DNA from 3 places in the Streptomyces sp. NPDC002403 genome. Region 1 is predicted to be linked to each of the others. Evidence: predicted binding sites of a transcription regulator. Region 1 holds the regulator's gene; each other region holds the start of a gene.
The links. The regulator HspR, encoded in region 1, represses chaperone genes until heat shock. The targets are predictions, from matches to a motif close to TTGAGNNNNNNNNNCTCAA.

Region 1 (5,208 bases):
GGCATCCCCCCGGCCCCCGGGGCCGGTCGCATGGCCGATCGTCCGGAAGGAGGGACGTCGATGAGCACGAAGGACTTCGTCGAGAAGGACTACTACAAGGTCCTCGGCGTCCCCAAGGACGCCACCGACGCCGAGATCAAGAAGGCGTACCGGAAGCTCGCCCGCGAGTTCCACCCGGACGCCAACAAGGGTGACGACAAGGCGGAGGAGCGCTTCAAGGAGATCTCCGAAGCGAACGACGTCCTCGGTGACAGCAAGAAGCGCAAGGAGTACGACGAGGCGCGCGCCCTCTTCGGCAACGGCGGCTTCAGGGCCGGACCCGGAGGCGCGGGAGGCAACTTCAACTTCGACCTCGGCGACCTCTTCGGAGGCGGCCAGGGCGGTGGCCAGGGCGGCGGAGCCGGCGGTTTCGGCGGCGGCGGTCTGGGCGATGTCTTCGGCGGCCTGTTCAACCGGGGCGGTACGGGGACACGGGTGCAGCCGCGCCGCGGCCAGGACATCGAGTCCGAGGTGACGCTCAGCTTCACCGAGGCGGTCGACGGGGCCACGGTCCCGCTGCGGATGTCCAGCCAGGCTCCCTGCAAGGCGTGTTCCGGCACCGGCGACAAGAACGGCACCCCCAGGGTCTGCCCGACCTGTCTCGGCACCGGCCAGGTCTCGCGCGGAACCGGCGGCGGCTTCTCGCTCACCGACCCCTGCGTGGACTGCAAGGGCCGGGGCCTCATCGCCCAGGACCCCTGTGACGTCTGCAAGGGCAGCGGACGGGCGAAGTCCTCCCGGACCATGCAGGTCAGGATTCCGGCGGGCGTCTCCGACGGCCAGCGGATCCGGCTGCGCGGCAAGGGCGGTCCGGGCGAGCGCGGTGGACCGGCCGGCGATCTGTATGTCGTGGTCCACGTCGGCGCCCACCCGGTCTTCGGCCGCAAGGGCGACAACCTCACGGTCACCGTGCCCGTCGACTTCACGGAGGCGGCGCTCGGCGGCGAGGTGAAGGTGCCCACGCTCGGCGGACCGCCGGTCACCCTGAAGCTGCCCGTGGGCACCCCCAACGGGCGCACGATGCGCGCCCGCGGCAAGGGCGCGGTACGCAAGGACGGCACCCGGGGCGACCTGCTGGTCACCGTCGAGGTGGCGGTCCCCAAGGGCCTCAGCGACGAGGCCAGGGACGCACTGGAGGCCTACCGGAAGGCGACCGCGGGCCAGGACCCGCGGGCGGAACTGTTCCAGGCGGCGAAGGGAGCTTGAGGTGGACGGCCGACGACGTAATCCGTACGAACTGACCGATGAATCCCCGGTGTACGTGATCTCGATCGCGGCCCAGCTCTCGGGCCTGCATCCGCAGACGCTGCGCCAGTACGACCGCCTCGGCCTGGTCTCGCCCGACCGCACGGCCGGGCGCGGCAGGCGCTACTCGGCCCGCGACATCGAGCTGCTGCGCACCGTGCAGCAGCTGTCGCAGGACGAGGGCATCAACCTCGCCGGCATCAAGCGCATCATCGAGCTGGAGAACCAGGTCGCCGCGCTCCAGCAGCGCGTCGCCGAGCTCTCGGCGGCCGTGGACGGCGCGGCACAGGCGATGCAGCAGCGCGAGGCCCAGGTCCACGCCTCGTACCGGCGTGATCTGGTGCCGTATCAGGACGTGCAGCAGACCAGCGCGTTGGTGGTCTGGCGGCCGAAGCGTCCGAAGGACTGAGCGGGGCGGGCGGCCGGGCCGGGCGCGGCTGACGCCCGGTGGACCGCCCGCCCGCGCGCAGAAGGGCCGGGGAGCCGACTCACGGGTCGGTTCCCCGGCCCTTTGCCGTACACCGACGCGAAGACGAGAAGACGAGAAGCCGCTCGCGGGGCGGGCGGGGCCTCAGCTCTGCTCCTCTTCCAGGATTCCCGACCGGGCTATCAGATAGCCGAGCTGGGCCCGGCTGTTGCTGCCGAGCGCGGCGGCGAGTTTGGCGACGTGGGCCCGGCAGGTGCGGACGTTCATGCCGAGACGGCGGGCGATGGAGTCGTCCACGTGGCCCTCCACGAGGAGCTGGGCGATGGAGCGCTGGACCCCGCTGATGCCCAGGGAGGTCGGTTCGTACTTGACCTCCTCACGCAGTGGAGCCGCTCTGGTCCAGAAGTGCTCGAACACGTTGGCCAGGTACTGCACGAGCCCGGGGTGGCGCAGTTCCAGGGCGACCTGGTCGTCGTCGCTGGCCGGGATGAAGGCGACGGTCCGGTCGAACACGATCAGGCGGCCGATGAGCTCTTCGAGCGTGCGTATCTCCACGTTGTCGTCGGTCATGCGTTCCGCGTACGCGAGTGTGCTGGGGCTGTGGCGCGCGGTGTGCTGGTAGAGGGTGCGCATGCTGACGCCGCGGTGGATCACGGACAGGCCGCGTTCCAGCGACTTGCTGAGACGATGCTCGGTCCGGCCGCCGCCGGGCTGGACGGTGAGCACTTCGGTGCGGCACTCTGCGGTGGCGAGATCGAGGGCCGCGTTGATCCGGTTCCCGCCCTCCAGCACGGTGATGGCGTGGGTGCTGGGCGGCCCCAGAGTGCTGATGTCCATGAACGGCTCGAACGACTCCGTCAGTTCGACCGAGTGCCGGCGCCGTTCCAGGATCTCGCGCTCGATGGGATGCAGATGTTGCGCAAGAGCGGTGGACGGCGGAACGGGCCGGAGCCAGGCCGCGTCGTCCGGATCGGGATGCAGCAGCGCGAACTCCATCAGGCAGGGCGCCGGTTCCACTTCGGCGCGGGCGATGCGTCCCAGCCGCAAAGCGCTGGCGTAAAGGTGTGCTCCCGCGTCGCACAGTTCGGTGATCCCGTGAGAATGTGTCGGCTTTGTGTTGCTTGTGGTCATATCGTCACCCCCCAGGTTCCTGAACATGCAGGAACATGATGCATCTACTCAGTGGTGCTGGCGTGCCCAGGTGAGACATCGTCTTAGGTGCGGGGGAGAAGAATCCACAAGTGAGGACGAAGCCGACTATGTATAAGCGAATGCATCGCTCGGCGCTTGCCGTCTCGTTCGTCGCGGCCCTGGGCATCGGGCTGCTGGGCGGCAGCGACATTGGCTGGAGCGAGGACAGTGTTGCCGGTGGCGACATCGGGTGGGCTGTCCAGGCCGCGGCCGACGGTGACATCGGGTGGCCGGTCGCACCTGCCAAGTCGTCCGACATCGGGTGGGTCGTCCAGGCCGCGGCCGACGGTGACATCGGGTGGCCGGTCGCGCCCGGCAAGTCGTCCGACATCGGCTGGGTCTCGCCCACCGACATCGGCTGGGTCTCGCCCACCGGCTCCGCCGCGGCCCGCACAGGCGCATGACCATCCCGCCGGACGACCGGACCTTCCGGCGAGAGATGGCCACGGCCTACCGATCAGGCTGGCATTTCATCGATCTCGTCACTGCCATCCCCCACTGTGGCGACTCGTTGATGGTCACTCTGTTCGGCGACCCCATCGTTGTCGCACGTGAAGAAGACGACGAAGTACGTGCCTACCGTTGCCTGCGCAAGCCGCGTGGAGCCCCGCAGCCCGTTCGCTGTGCGATTCGGTACGACATGATTTTCGTCAACCTCGACCGGCGGGACCACCAGCTGTTCGAGCCAGAGACTATCTCCGCCACCCCCCGCAGTGCCTGAGCGATCCCCCGTCGTTCCATGTCGCTCAGTCACTCCCCCACACAACGGCGCCATCGTGACCTGAACACGATGGCGCCGTTGTGCTTTTCCCGGCCGTGCCCGCCGCGCCCTTCCCGGCCCGGCGCGATCCCCGGCCGACGGGCCGCTCAGGCCCTGCCGAGCGCCCGGTCCACGGTGATCTCGATGACGATCCGGTCCGGGTTGGGCTTCGGCGTGCGCTCGTAGCGTTCCGTGTAGCGGCGTACCGCGTCGGCCACCGCCTCCGGCTCCGTGCGCACCGTCGCGCGCCCCTCCAGCGTCGCCCAGCGCCGCCCGTCGATCTGGCAGACCGCGACCCGTACGCCGTCCGGGCCCGCGGCCAGGACGTTGGCGGCCTTCCGGGTGTTCTTGCCGGTGATGACGCGCGCCAGCCTCGTCTCGGGGTCGTACGTCACGCCCACCGGCACCACGTGCGGTGTGCCGTCGGGGCGGGGCGTGGTCAGGGTGCACACATGGCGTGCGCGCCAGAAGGCGAGGTACTCGGGGCCGGGGTTCGTCACGTCTACTGCCATGGGGACAGCGTAGGCAGCGCGGACGCGGCGCCGGCCGCGCCGTGGGCCCGCTGCGGTGGCGGAGGGCCGGTGCGGCCGGTTCACTCGAAGCACCGGGACAAGGGGCGGGACTGGCGCGGACAGCTCCCGGCATCAAGTTGAGTGGAGTAGACTCAACATTGGCTTGAGTGGAATAGACTCAACTTTATGCACGTTGACTAAGTCAGTGTTGTGGAGAGGGCAAGTCGCCGCAAGGAGGAGAAAGCGCACGTGGACGCCGAGCTGACCAACAAGAGCCGGGACGCCATCAACGCGGCCACCAGCAGGGCCGTGAAGGACGGGCACCCCGATCTGACCCCCGGGCACCTGCTGCTCGCGCTGCTCGCGGGCGAGGACAACGCGAACATCACCGATCTGCTCGCCGCCGTCGAGGCCGACCAGATCGCCGTACGCACCGAGACCGAGCGGCTGCTGGGCGCGCTGCCCAGCGTCACCGGGTCGACCGTCGCCCCGCCGCAGCCCAACCGCGAGCTGCTCGCCGTCATCGCCGATGCCGCGCAGCGCGCGAAGGAGCTCGGCGACGACTACATCTCCACCGAGCACCTGCTGATCGGCATCGCCGCCGAGGGCGGCCGCGCCGGTGAGATCCTCGGTGGGCAGGGGGCCAGTGCGAAGAAGCTGCTGGACGCATTCGAGAAGAGCAGGGGAGGGCGCCGGGTGACCACACCCGACCCGGAGGGGCAGTACAAGGCGCTGGAGAAGTTCGGTACGGACTTCACCGCGGCCGCACGCGAGGGCAAGCTCGACCCGGTCATCGGGCGCGACCAGGAGATCCGTCGCGTCGTGCAGGTCCTGTCCCGCCGCACCAAGAACAACCCCGTGCTCATCGGTGAGCCCGGCGTCGGCAAGACGGCCGTCGTCGAGGGCCTCGCCCAGCGCATCGTCAAGGGCGACGTCCCGGAGTCCCTGAAGAACAAGCGGCTCGTCTCGCTCGACCTCGGCGCGATGGTGGCGGGTGCCAAGTACCGCGGTGAGTTCGAGGAGCGACTGAAGAC
Region 2 (5,208 bases), on a different contig from region 1:
TGTGTGGCTCACGCCACAGGCGGTCTGAGGGAGGATCACCGAGGGTGAAACGTTGCCTCGGGGGGCTTGTCATGGAAAGGGACCTTGCGAGGTGCATCAGCGTACGGACAGGGCGGTCCACGAAGAACCCCGCGAGGCTCCGCTGCTCGACGTCGTCCCGTGCCAGAACCGCGCGGCCGCCGTCCCGTGCCGGGACCGTACGGGCGGCCCCGCGGCCCCGCCGAATCCGGTCCACAGGTCCTACCGGTGGCCGCGGCTGCTCCCGACACCCACCGGAACCCCTTTCACCTTCGGCTACCTGCTGGTGCTGGTCGCCACGTCCCTCTTCATGGAGTACGCCGATCCCGGCACCGTCGCCGCCGTGCTGCGCGAATCGAGCACGGACGTCGCACACCTCGGCGAGACCCCGCTGCTCGTCCTGGTCGCCAGCGCCCTGTGGGTCGTCGGCGGGCTCACCTCCCCGTACGTCGTCGCCTTCGCCCTCGTACTGACCGCGCTGGAACGCCGCATCGGGGGGTGGCGGACCGCCGGGGTGTTCGTGCTCGGCCATGTCGTGGCCACGCTCGCCACGGAGATCCCGGTCGGGCTCTCCGTGGTCGCCGGGCATCTGCCGGAGTCGTCCCTGCACCGCCTCGACTACGGCATCAGCTTCGGGCTGATGGCGAGCGTGGGCGCGCTGAGCGGGCTGTTCACCCCGCTGCTGCGGGTGCTGGTGCTCGGCGGGGTGGGCGTGATGCTGGCACGGGACCTGGTCGAACTGAGCAACCCGCTCACCAACTGGGGCCATCCGCTGGCGCTGCTGCTCGGAGTGGCCTGCTGGCCGCTGCTGCGCCGGGCCGGTGCGGCCAAGGGAGCGGTCAGGGGCGTGGCGCCTTCGCGCCGTGCACCGTGAGGTACTCGGCCGCCGGCCAGGGTGCCAGGTCGTCGATGAGCATCGCGACGACGGCCGGGTCGGCGCAGGGGGCGCGGCCGGCGCGTGCGGCCGGCCGCAGCTGCTCGGTCCGCTCCGGGTGGTCGGGGTAGTAGCGGGCGAACACCTCGGCGGACTCGGCGAGGTCGCTGGTCCAGCCGCGCCGGCGCGGCATGACCAGGGTGAAGCCGGACCGTACGAGCCGTCGCGCCACGCCGCGTACCAGGCGTCGGCGTCAGGCCTCCGTGGTGGCTCCGGCGGCCCTTCGCCGCCATCGCCGTTTCACGAGAGCGATCGGATGATCGCTCAGAGCGAACACTCCCCGGGGAACAATGAGCGGCTCAGGAGCATTGAGTCTGCATAGCTCAACTTGACTGCCGAAGGGGAGATCATGGCTACCGATTCCGATGCGGTCACTCCGCTCGCCCTGCCCGTGCTGCCGCTCGACGACGAGGTCGTGCTGCCCGGGATGGTGGTGCCTCTGGACCTGTCCGACACCGATGTACGTGCCGCCGTCGAGGCCGCACAGGCCGCGGCCCGGGACGGCGGCGGCAAACCCGAGGTGCTGCTGGTGCCGCGGATCGACGGGACGTACACCGGGACCGGTGTCATCGGCACCGTCGAGCAGGTCGGACGGCTTTCGGACGGGGATCCGGGCGCGCTGATCCGCGGCCGGGGCCGGGTGCGGATCGGGGCCGGGACCAGCGGGCCGGGCGGGGCGCTCTGGGTGGAGGGGACCCGGATCGACGCGGTCGTCCCCGACCCGCTTCCCGGAGCCGCCGCCGAGCTGGTCAAGGAGTACAAGGCGCTCGCCACCAGCTGGCTGAAGAAGCGCGGCGCCTGGCAGGTCGTGGACCGGGTCCAGCAGATCGAGGACATCTCCGCGCTCGCCGACAATTCCGGTTACTCGCCCTTCCTCACCACCGCCCAGAAGGTGCGGCTCCTGGAGACCGCGGACCCGGTCGCCCGGCTGAAGCTCGCCATCCAGTGGCTCGGCGAACACCTCGCCGAGCAGGACGTCGCCGAATCCATCGCCAAGGACGTCCAGGAGGGCGTCGACAAGCAGCAGCGCGAGTTCCTGCTGCGGCGCCAGCTCGAAGCCGTGCGCAAGGAGCTCTCCGAGCTCAACGGTGATCCGGAGGACGAGTCCGACGACTACCGGGCCCGCGTCGAGGCCGCCGACCTTCCCGAGCACGTCCGCGAGGCCGCGCTCAAGGAGGTCGACAAGCTGGAGCGCTCCTCCGACCAGAGCCCCGAGGGCTCCTGGATCCGGACCTGGCTCGACACCGTCCTCGAACTGCCGTGGACCGAGCGGACCGAGGACGCCTACGACATCCGGGGCGCCCAGGAGATCCTCGATGCCGAGCACGCGGGGCTCCAGGACGTGAAGGAGCGCATCACCGAGTACCTCGCCGTCCGCAAGCGGCGCTGCGACCGCGGCCTGGGGGTCGTCGGCGGGCGGCGCGGCGGTGCCGTGCTGGCGCTGGTGGGGCCTCCGGGCGTGGGAAAGACCTCGCTCGGCGAGTCCGTCGCACACGCCATGGGCCGCAAGTTCGTCCGCGTCGCGCTCGGCGGTGTGCGGGACGAGGCGGAGATCCGGGGCCACCGGCGTACGTACGTGGGCGCCCTCCCCGGACGGATCGTGCGGGCCATCAAGGAGGCCGGCTCGATGAACCCGGTCGTCCTGCTCGACGAGATCGACAAGGTCGGCTCCGACTTCCGGGGCGACCCGGCCGCCGCCCTGCTCGAAGTCCTCGACCCGGCGCAGAACCACACCTTCCGCGACCACTACCTGGAGGTCGAACTCGACCTCAGCGATGTCGTCTTCCTGGCCACGGCCAATGTGCTCGAAGCGATCCCGGAGGCCCTGCTCGACCGCATGGAGCTGGTCCGGCTGGACGGCTACACCGAGGACGAGAAGGTCGTCATCGCCCGGGACCACCTGCTCCCGCGCCAGCTGGAGCGGGCCGGTCTGGAGAAGGACGAGGTGACGCTCGACGAGTCCGCGCTGCGCAAGCTGGCCGGCGAGTACACCCGTGAAGCGGGCGTACGCAATCTGGAGCGGGCCGTCGCCCGGCTGCTCCGCAAGGTCGCGGCCCAGCACGAACTGGGCGACCGGGAGCTTCCGTTCACGGTCACCGAAGCGGATCTGCGCGCTCTGATCGGGCGTCCGCACCACGTTCCCGAGTCCGCCCAGGACCCGGCCGAGCGCCGTACGTCGGTGCCCGGTGTGGCCACCGGACTCGCGGTGACCGGCGCGGGCGGCGACGTGCTGTTCGTGGAGGCGTCACTGGCCGACCCGGAGACCGGGGCGTCCGGACTGACCCTCACCGGTCAGCTCGGCGACGTCATGAAGGAGTCCGCGCAGATCGCGCTGAGCTTCCTGCGGTCGCACGGTGCGGAGCTGGAGCTGCCGGTCGCGGACCTGAAGGACCGCGGCGTGCACATCCACTTCCCGGCGGGCGCGGTCCCGAAGGACGGCCCGAGCGCCGGCATCACCATGACGACGGCGCTGGCGTCGCTGCTCTCCGGACGGCTGGTCCGTACGGACGTGGCGATGACCGGTGAGGTCTCGCTGACCGGACGGGTGCTGCCGATCGGCGGCCTGAAGCAGAAGCTGCTGGCCGCGCACCGGGCCGGGATCACCACCGTGGTGATCCCGAAGCGGAACGAGGCCGACCTCGACGACGTCCCCGCCGAGGTCCTGGACACGCTGGAGGTCCACCCGGTGACCGATGTCCGCCAGGTCCTGGAGATCGCCCTGGCCCCGGCCGCCGCGGCAAGGCCCGAGGAGAGGATCCCGGCGGCCGCCTAGGGGTTTCCGTTCGGATCACGCCGCCCCCCGAGGCCGGCATGGTCCGAACGGGACGCCCCGGGCCGGGTCCGTGAAGTCCCGCCCGCCCGGCAACGGGTGGGCGGGACCTTCCGTGTCCGCGTGTTCCGTGCCCGGCTCAGGGGCGGTAGATGGTCCCCGGGACCGGCTCGGCGGGCGCCATCAGCTGCGGGACGGTGACGAAGGTGTAGCCCTGCTTCTTCAGCTCGTCGATGATGCCCGGCACCGCGGGCACCGTGCCCTTGTAGATGTCGTGCAGCAGGATGACGCCGTCCTTGCTCGCCTGGTCCAGGATGCGCTTCTTGATCAGCGCCGAGTCGGTCGTGGAGTAGTCCTTCGCGGTGGCGCTCCACAGGATCTGGGAGAGCCCCAGGTCGCGGCTGATGTCCGAGACGGTGTCGTCGGTGCGGCCCTGCGGCGGGCGCATGAGGCGCGGCTTCTTGCCGGTTATCTCCGCTATCGCGTCCTGCGTCTTCTTCAGCTCGGCGCGTATGTCGGCCGGCTTGCGGTCCGTCAGGACCTGGTGCGTCCAGGTGTGGTTGGCCACCTCGTGCCCCTCGGCGGCGATCCTGCGCACGGTGTCGGGGTGCTTCTTGACGTGGTTCTTGCCCAGCAGGAAGAAGGTCGCGTGCACCTTCTTCTCCTTGAGGATGTCCAGCAGGTGCGGGGTGTCCTCGCCCGGTCCCGCGTCGAAGGTCAGCGCTATGCACTTCGCCTTGCGGCAGTCCACCGGACCGAAGGAGCCCTTGGCGTCGGAGCCCGCGTCACCGCGCGCCGAGGCGGGCGCGGTGGTCTGCATGGAGCAGCCGCTCAGCGTCAGGGTGAGCGCCGTCACAAGGGCGGCGGCCAACCCCGTACCGATCGACTTCGTCTTCATGGACAAGGCGGGTCACTCCTCCGTAGCTGTACAGGGCGCACGATGTGCGGCAGAGAAGGACTATACATAGGGCGTATACACCTGATGTATAGGGGGTCCGCTGTCGGTCCGGAGAGTGAAGAACCCCTGGTCGGAGGCGTGGAACGAGCAGAGCCCCGGGGATCTTCCGATCACCGGGGCTCTGCTGCGCGGAGCGGTGGGGCCGCGAGGGCGCGGTGGGCCGGCTCAGCCGTTGGCGAGGGCCTGCACGCGGTCGAGGGCGCCGTTGAAGCGGTCGTGGTCGCCGACCGTGGGGCCGGACGAGGTGTACTGCCATATCGTGTAGAAGCCCCAGCCGGCCGGGAGCTCGCCGACCGTGGAGGCGTAACGCGCCACCCACAGCGGGTTGGTGGCGCCGAAGCTCGCGTTGTTGCCGGTGCAGGTCTGCCACCAGCTGGTAGCGGTGTAGATGACCGCGTCGCGTCCGGTGCGCGCCTTGTACGTGTTCACGAAGTCGCGGATCCAGGAGACCATGCCGGCCTGGCTCAGGCCGTAGCACTGGTCGCCGTACGGGTTCCACTCGATGTCGAGCACGCCGGGCAGCGTCTT
Region 3 (5,208 bases), on a different contig from region 1:
CGTGATGTACGGCAGGTTGATCGTGGTCTCGGTCGAGGACGAGAGCTCGATCTTCGCCTTCTCCGCGGCCTCGCGCAGACGCTGGAGGGCCATCTTGTCCTTGGACAGGTCCACGCCGTGGCCGTTGGCGAACTGCTTCACCAGGTAGTCGACGACGCGCTGGTCCCAGTCGTCACCACCGAGGTGGTTGTCACCGTTGGTGGCCTTCACCTCGACGACGCCGTCACCGATCTCCAGGAGCGACACGTCGAAGGTGCCGCCACCGAGGTCGAAGACGAGGATCGTCTGGTCGTCCTTGTCGAGCCCGTACGCCAGAGCGGCGGCGGTCGGCTCGTTGACGATACGCAGGACGTTCAGGCCCGCGATCTCGCCGGCCTCCTTGGTCGCCTGACGCTCGGAGTCGTTGAAGTACGCGGGGACGGTGATGACCGCATCGGTCACCTTCTCGCCCAGGTACGACTCGGCGTCACGCTTCAGCTTCTGCAGGATGAAGGCGCTCATCTGCTGCGGGTTGAAGCTCTTGCCGTCCAGGTCGATCTTCCAGTCGGTGCCCATGTGGCGCTTGACCGAGCGGATGGTCCTGTCGACGTTGGTCACTGCCTGGCGCTTGGCGACCTCTCCGACCAGCACCTCGCCGTTCTTCGCGAAGGCGACGACGGACGGCGTGGTCCTGGCGCCCTCTGCGTTGGTGATGACGGTGGGCTCGCCGCCTTCGAGAACGCTGACGACGGAGTTAGTCGTGCCCAGGTCGATGCCGACCGCACGTGCCATTTCAATTCCTCCAGCTTGACTACTTGAGTGGATCTGACTCAAGGATGCATGACACCCGTCCCACTGTCAACAGACCTGAGCCGAGTCGACTCAACTATCGTGCGGACACCTAGCACCACCTGCGGATTTCCCCTGTGCGAGACCTGCACGGGAAAGCACACGCGAGGCGCGCGGGCCGATCACGCACGACACTCCCCGCCCCCCGGCCACGCAACCCCTCCCCATCATCGCCGCATGGGATCGTTCTGTCACAAAATGCCGTGAGCCACGCAAAACCGGCACTCGATCCACCGTGAACCCCTGGCAGGTGCGAACGATGCAGACACAGCAGAGGCGGAGTGCGGCACGCACCCGACGACGGAACCCGCACCGGGAGCGACCGTCGGCCAAGCGCGTACTGGACCTGACCCTCGGCTCGGCCCTCCTGGCCCTGACCTCTCCCCTGCTCGCCACGGGCGCCGCCGTCCTTGCGGCGCGACGGCCCCCCGGCGGCGTACTGACCCACTCGCCCCGGGTCGGGCAGGACGGCCATGTCTTCGTACTGCGCTCACTGAGCACCCGGAGGCTCCGGCTCGACCTGCTCTCCAGGCTGCCGTACGTCGTACGGGGAGACCTCTCCCTGGTCGGCCCGGAGCCCCTGACCCCGGACGAGGCGGACGCGGGGCGCAGCACGGACCCGGGCACCCCTCCCGCCGCGAGACACTGGCGGCAGGAACTGAAGCCGGGCCTCACCGGCCTGGCGCAGGTGCGCTCCCGCTCCGGGATGCCGTGGGACGAGCCGGCACTGCTGGACCAGCACTACGCCGAGCACCACGGAGTGGGAATGGACCTGGCCATCCTGGCGAGAGCCGTGCACGCTCCGCTCCGCGAGGCGGCCCGAGGGCTCACCCGGCGCGGAAAGGCACGCCTGAGCGACACAGATCACCGCCTGTCCGGCTACAGCGCGGCAGAAGAAGTGGGTAGTGTCAGCACAGACTGATTAAGTTACTGCTTAGTAATCCCGGATAATCGCCAGTACTCGCTCATTGACGCTGGATTCCACCCTCGCAGGCCCGAGGAGCCCCCAAATGCAACTCGCCGCGATCATCGTGTCGCTGGTTCTGATCGTGGTCGGCGTGGCCCTGTTCCTCCGCGCCCTCCTGCAGATCTACAACTTCATGCGGCTCGGCCAGAACGTGCCCGCGGGCACCCGCACGGACGAGCCCGCACAGCGCACCCTCACCGTGGCCAGGGAGTTCCTCGGCCATACCCGGATGAACCGCTGGGGCATCGTCGGTGTCGCGCACTGGTTCGTGGCGGTGGGCTTCTTCTCGCTGCTGCTGACGATCGTCAACGCGATCGGCCAGCTCTTCAAGGCCGACTGGCTCCTGCCGATCATCGGCGACTGGGCGCCGTACAACGTCTTCGTCGAGTTCATCGGCACGATGACCGTGCTCGGCATCCTGACCCTGATCGTCATCCGCCAGCTGGCCCACCCGCGCAAGCCGGGCCGCAAGTCCCGCTTCGCCGGGTCCAACTTCGGCCAGGCGTACTTCGTCGAGGCCGTCATCCTCATCGTCGGCGTCTGCATCTTCATGCTGCACGCCCTCGAAGGCGCCCAGCACCACGTCGACGGCTACGAGTCCTCCTTCTTCATCTCGTACCCGGTCGTCAACTGGCTGGAGGGCATGGACGTCTCCACCCTCCAGAACCTCACCTACTTCTTCGCCGGCCTGAAGATCGCGACCTCCTTCATCTGGATGATCACGGTCGCCCTGAAGACCGACATGGGTGTGGCCTGGCACCGCTTCCTGGCCTTCCCGAACATCTGGTTCAAGCGCGACGCCAAGGGCGAGACCTCGCTCGGCGAGCTGCTCCCGATGACCTCCGGCGGCAAGGAGATCGACTTCGAGGACCCGGGCGAGGACGACGTCTACGGCGTCTCGCAGATCGAGCACTTCTCCTGGAAGGGCCTGCTCGACTTCTCCACCTGCACCGAGTGCGGCCGCTGCCAGTCGCAGTGCCCCGCCTGGAACACCGGCAAGCCGCTCTCCCCCAAGCTCCTGATCATGTCCCTGCGCGACCACGCGCACGCCAAGGCCCCGTACCTGCTGGCCGGCGGCGGCAAGACGATGGAGGGCGAGGAGAAGGCGTCCGAGGAGCAGCTGAAGGACGTACCGGCCGCGGCTCTCGCGGAGGCCGGGCGCCCGCTGATCGGCACGGCCGAGGAGAACGGCGTCATCGACCCGGACGTGCTGTGGTCCTGCACCACCTGCGGTGCGTGCGTGGAGCAGTGCCCGGTCGACATCGAGCACATCGACCACATCGTCGACATGCGCCGCTACCAGGTGATGATCGAGTCCGCGTTCCCGTCCGAGGCGGGCACGATGCTCAAGAACCTGGAGAAGAAGGGCAACCCCTGGGGCCTGGCGAAGAAGCAGCGCGTCGAGTGGACCAAGGAGGTCGACTTCGAGGTCCCGATCGTCGGCAAGGACGTCGAGGACCTCACGGAGATCGACTACCTGTACTGGGTCGGCTGCGCCGGCGCCCTGGAGGACCGGGCGAAGAAGACCACCAAGGCCTTCGCCGAACTCCTCCACATCGCGGGCGTCAAGTTCGCGATCATGGGCGGCGACGAGAAGTGCACCGGTGACTCCGCCCGCCGCCTGGGCAACGAGCCGCTGTTCCAGCAGCTCGGCCAGGAGAACGTCGCGATGCTGAACATGGCGTTCGGCGAGGACGACGAGGACGACTCGACCAGGAAGCCGAAGTCGTCGAAGAAGATCGTCGCGACCTGCCCGCACTGCTTCAACACCATCGCCAACGAGTACCCGCAGCTCGGCGGCGAGTACGAGGTCATCCACCACACCCAGCTGCTCCAGCACCTCATCGACGAGGGCAAGCTGATCCCGGTGACCCCGGTCGAGGGCCTGATCACGTACCACGACCCGTGCTACCTGGGCCGTCACAACAAGATCTACACCCCGCCGCGCGAGATCATCGCGAAGGTCCCGGGCCTGCGGAACGAGGAGATGCACCGCCACAAGGAGCGCGGCTTCTGCTGCGGCGCCGGTGGTGCCCGGATGTGGATGGAGGAGCGGATCGGCAAGCGCATCAACAACGAGCGCGTCGACGAGGCCCTCTCCCTCGACCCGGACATCGTCTCCACCGCCTGCCCGTTCTGCCTGGTCATGCTGACCGACTCGGTCAACGGCAAGAAGAACGACGGCAAGGCGAAGGAGTCGGTCCAGGTCGTCGACGTCTCGCAGCTGCTGCTGGACTCCGTGAAGACCCCTGCCGACCCGGCCGGGGAGGCGGAGCAGGCGGACGCGCCGGAGCCGGAACCGGTGAAGTAGCCCGCTCAGTCGCGTGACGGAAGCGGCCGGACCTGCCTCGGGGGCAGGACCGGCCGCTTCTGCTTTCCCGTCCCCCGGGGCCGCCCCCGGGGTTCCCCTAGGGGATGTCACAGCTCGGCCGCAATGGCGGGCAGGTTCCCCAGGCCCTCTGACCGCACCGCCCCGGACCAGGTACGTTCGATGACGTGGCTGGATTCAGGATCGGACGCGGCCGGGACAACCGCACCCCGCAGCAAGCGCAACAGCAACCGCGGCAGCAGCCGTACGGCACACAGGCACCGCCGCCGTACGGCCAGCAGCCCTGGCCCCCGGCAGGAGGCAACACGGCCCCGCCCCCACCCCCGTACAACAACGGCGGCAACGGCGGCTACGGCGGTGGCGGCTACGGAAACGGCAACGGCGGCTACGGCGGAGGCCAGGGCGGCGGCCACGGTGAGCCGGAGTACTTCGGCGACCCGTACCACCAGCCCCAGCACCCCCACGGTTCCCCCCAGCAGGGCGACCCGTACGCCAACTCCCCCGGCCACACCCAGGCATTCAGCATCGGCGAGGATCCGTACGGCCCCGGCGACACCTACCGCGCCGGCCAGGCCCCCGCCCAGCCCGCGGGCCCCCGGCTGCGCTGGAAGGAGCTGCTCACCGGCATCGTGCTGCGCCCGGGACCGACGTTCTGGCAGATGCGCGACTACCCCGTCTGGGGTCCGGCGCTGATCGTCACGTTCCTGTACGGCCTGCTCGCGCTCTTCGGCTTCGACCAGGCCCGGGACGACGCGATCAACGCGACGATCTCCACAGCGGTGCCCTACGTCGTCATCACGGGCCTCGGCTTCGTCATCGGCGGCCTGGTCCTGGGCGCGGTCACGCACACGCTCGCCCGTCAGCTGGGCGGCGACGGCGCGTGGCAGCCGACGGTGGGCCTGTCCATGCTGATCATGTCGATCACGGACGCGCCCCGCCTGATATTCGCGCTCTTCCTCGGCGGCGAGAACTCCCTGGTCCAGATTCTCGGCTGGATCACCTGGCTGGCCTCGGCCGCGCTCTTCACCTCGATGGTGAGCAAATCGCACGACCTGCCGTGGCCGAAGGCGCTGGGCGCGTCCGC

Region 2: a site for HspR is predicted at 1,261-1,279, ahead of lon (endopeptidase La). Genes of this name have one in related genera too.
Region 3: a site for HspR is predicted at 795-813, ahead of dnaK (molecular chaperone DnaK). Genes of this name have one in related genera too.

Annotation. Positions count from the first base shown of each region.
Region 1 covers NZ_JBSFBQ010000018.1:45-5,252, forward strand. Annotated here, with positions in the region: gene dnaJ (molecular chaperone DnaJ) at 61-1,245, shown strand; gene ACWCPY_RS20820 (heat shock protein transcriptional repressor HspR) at 1,247-1,693, shown strand; gene ACWCPY_RS20825 (helix-turn-helix transcriptional regulator) at 1,856-2,842, opposite strand; gene ACWCPY_RS20830 (hypothetical protein) at 2,971-3,306, shown strand; gene ACWCPY_RS20835 (Rieske (2Fe-2S) protein) at 3,303-3,623, shown strand; gene ACWCPY_RS20840 (pyridoxamine 5'-phosphate oxidase family protein) at 3,770-4,174, opposite strand; gene clpB (ATP-dependent chaperone ClpB) at 4,424-5,208, shown strand, end outside.
Region 2 covers NZ_JBSFBQ010000011.1:95,402-100,609, forward strand. Annotated here, with positions in the region: gene ACWCPY_RS15455 (rhomboid-like protein) at 92-892, shown strand; gene ACWCPY_RS15460 (hypothetical protein) at 858-1,124, opposite strand; gene lon (endopeptidase La) at 1,302-3,725, shown strand; gene ACWCPY_RS15470 (polysaccharide deacetylase family protein) at 3,862-4,620, opposite strand; gene ACWCPY_RS15475 (lysozyme) at 4,846-5,208, opposite strand, start outside.
Region 3 covers NZ_JBSFBQ010000036.1:1,844-7,051, forward strand. Annotated here, with positions in the region: gene dnaK (molecular chaperone DnaK) at 1-771, opposite strand, end outside; gene ACWCPY_RS30265 (sugar transferase) at 1,088-1,750, shown strand; gene ACWCPY_RS30270 ((Fe-S)-binding protein) at 1,839-4,106, shown strand; gene ACWCPY_RS30275 (Yip1 family protein) at 4,292-5,208, shown strand, end outside.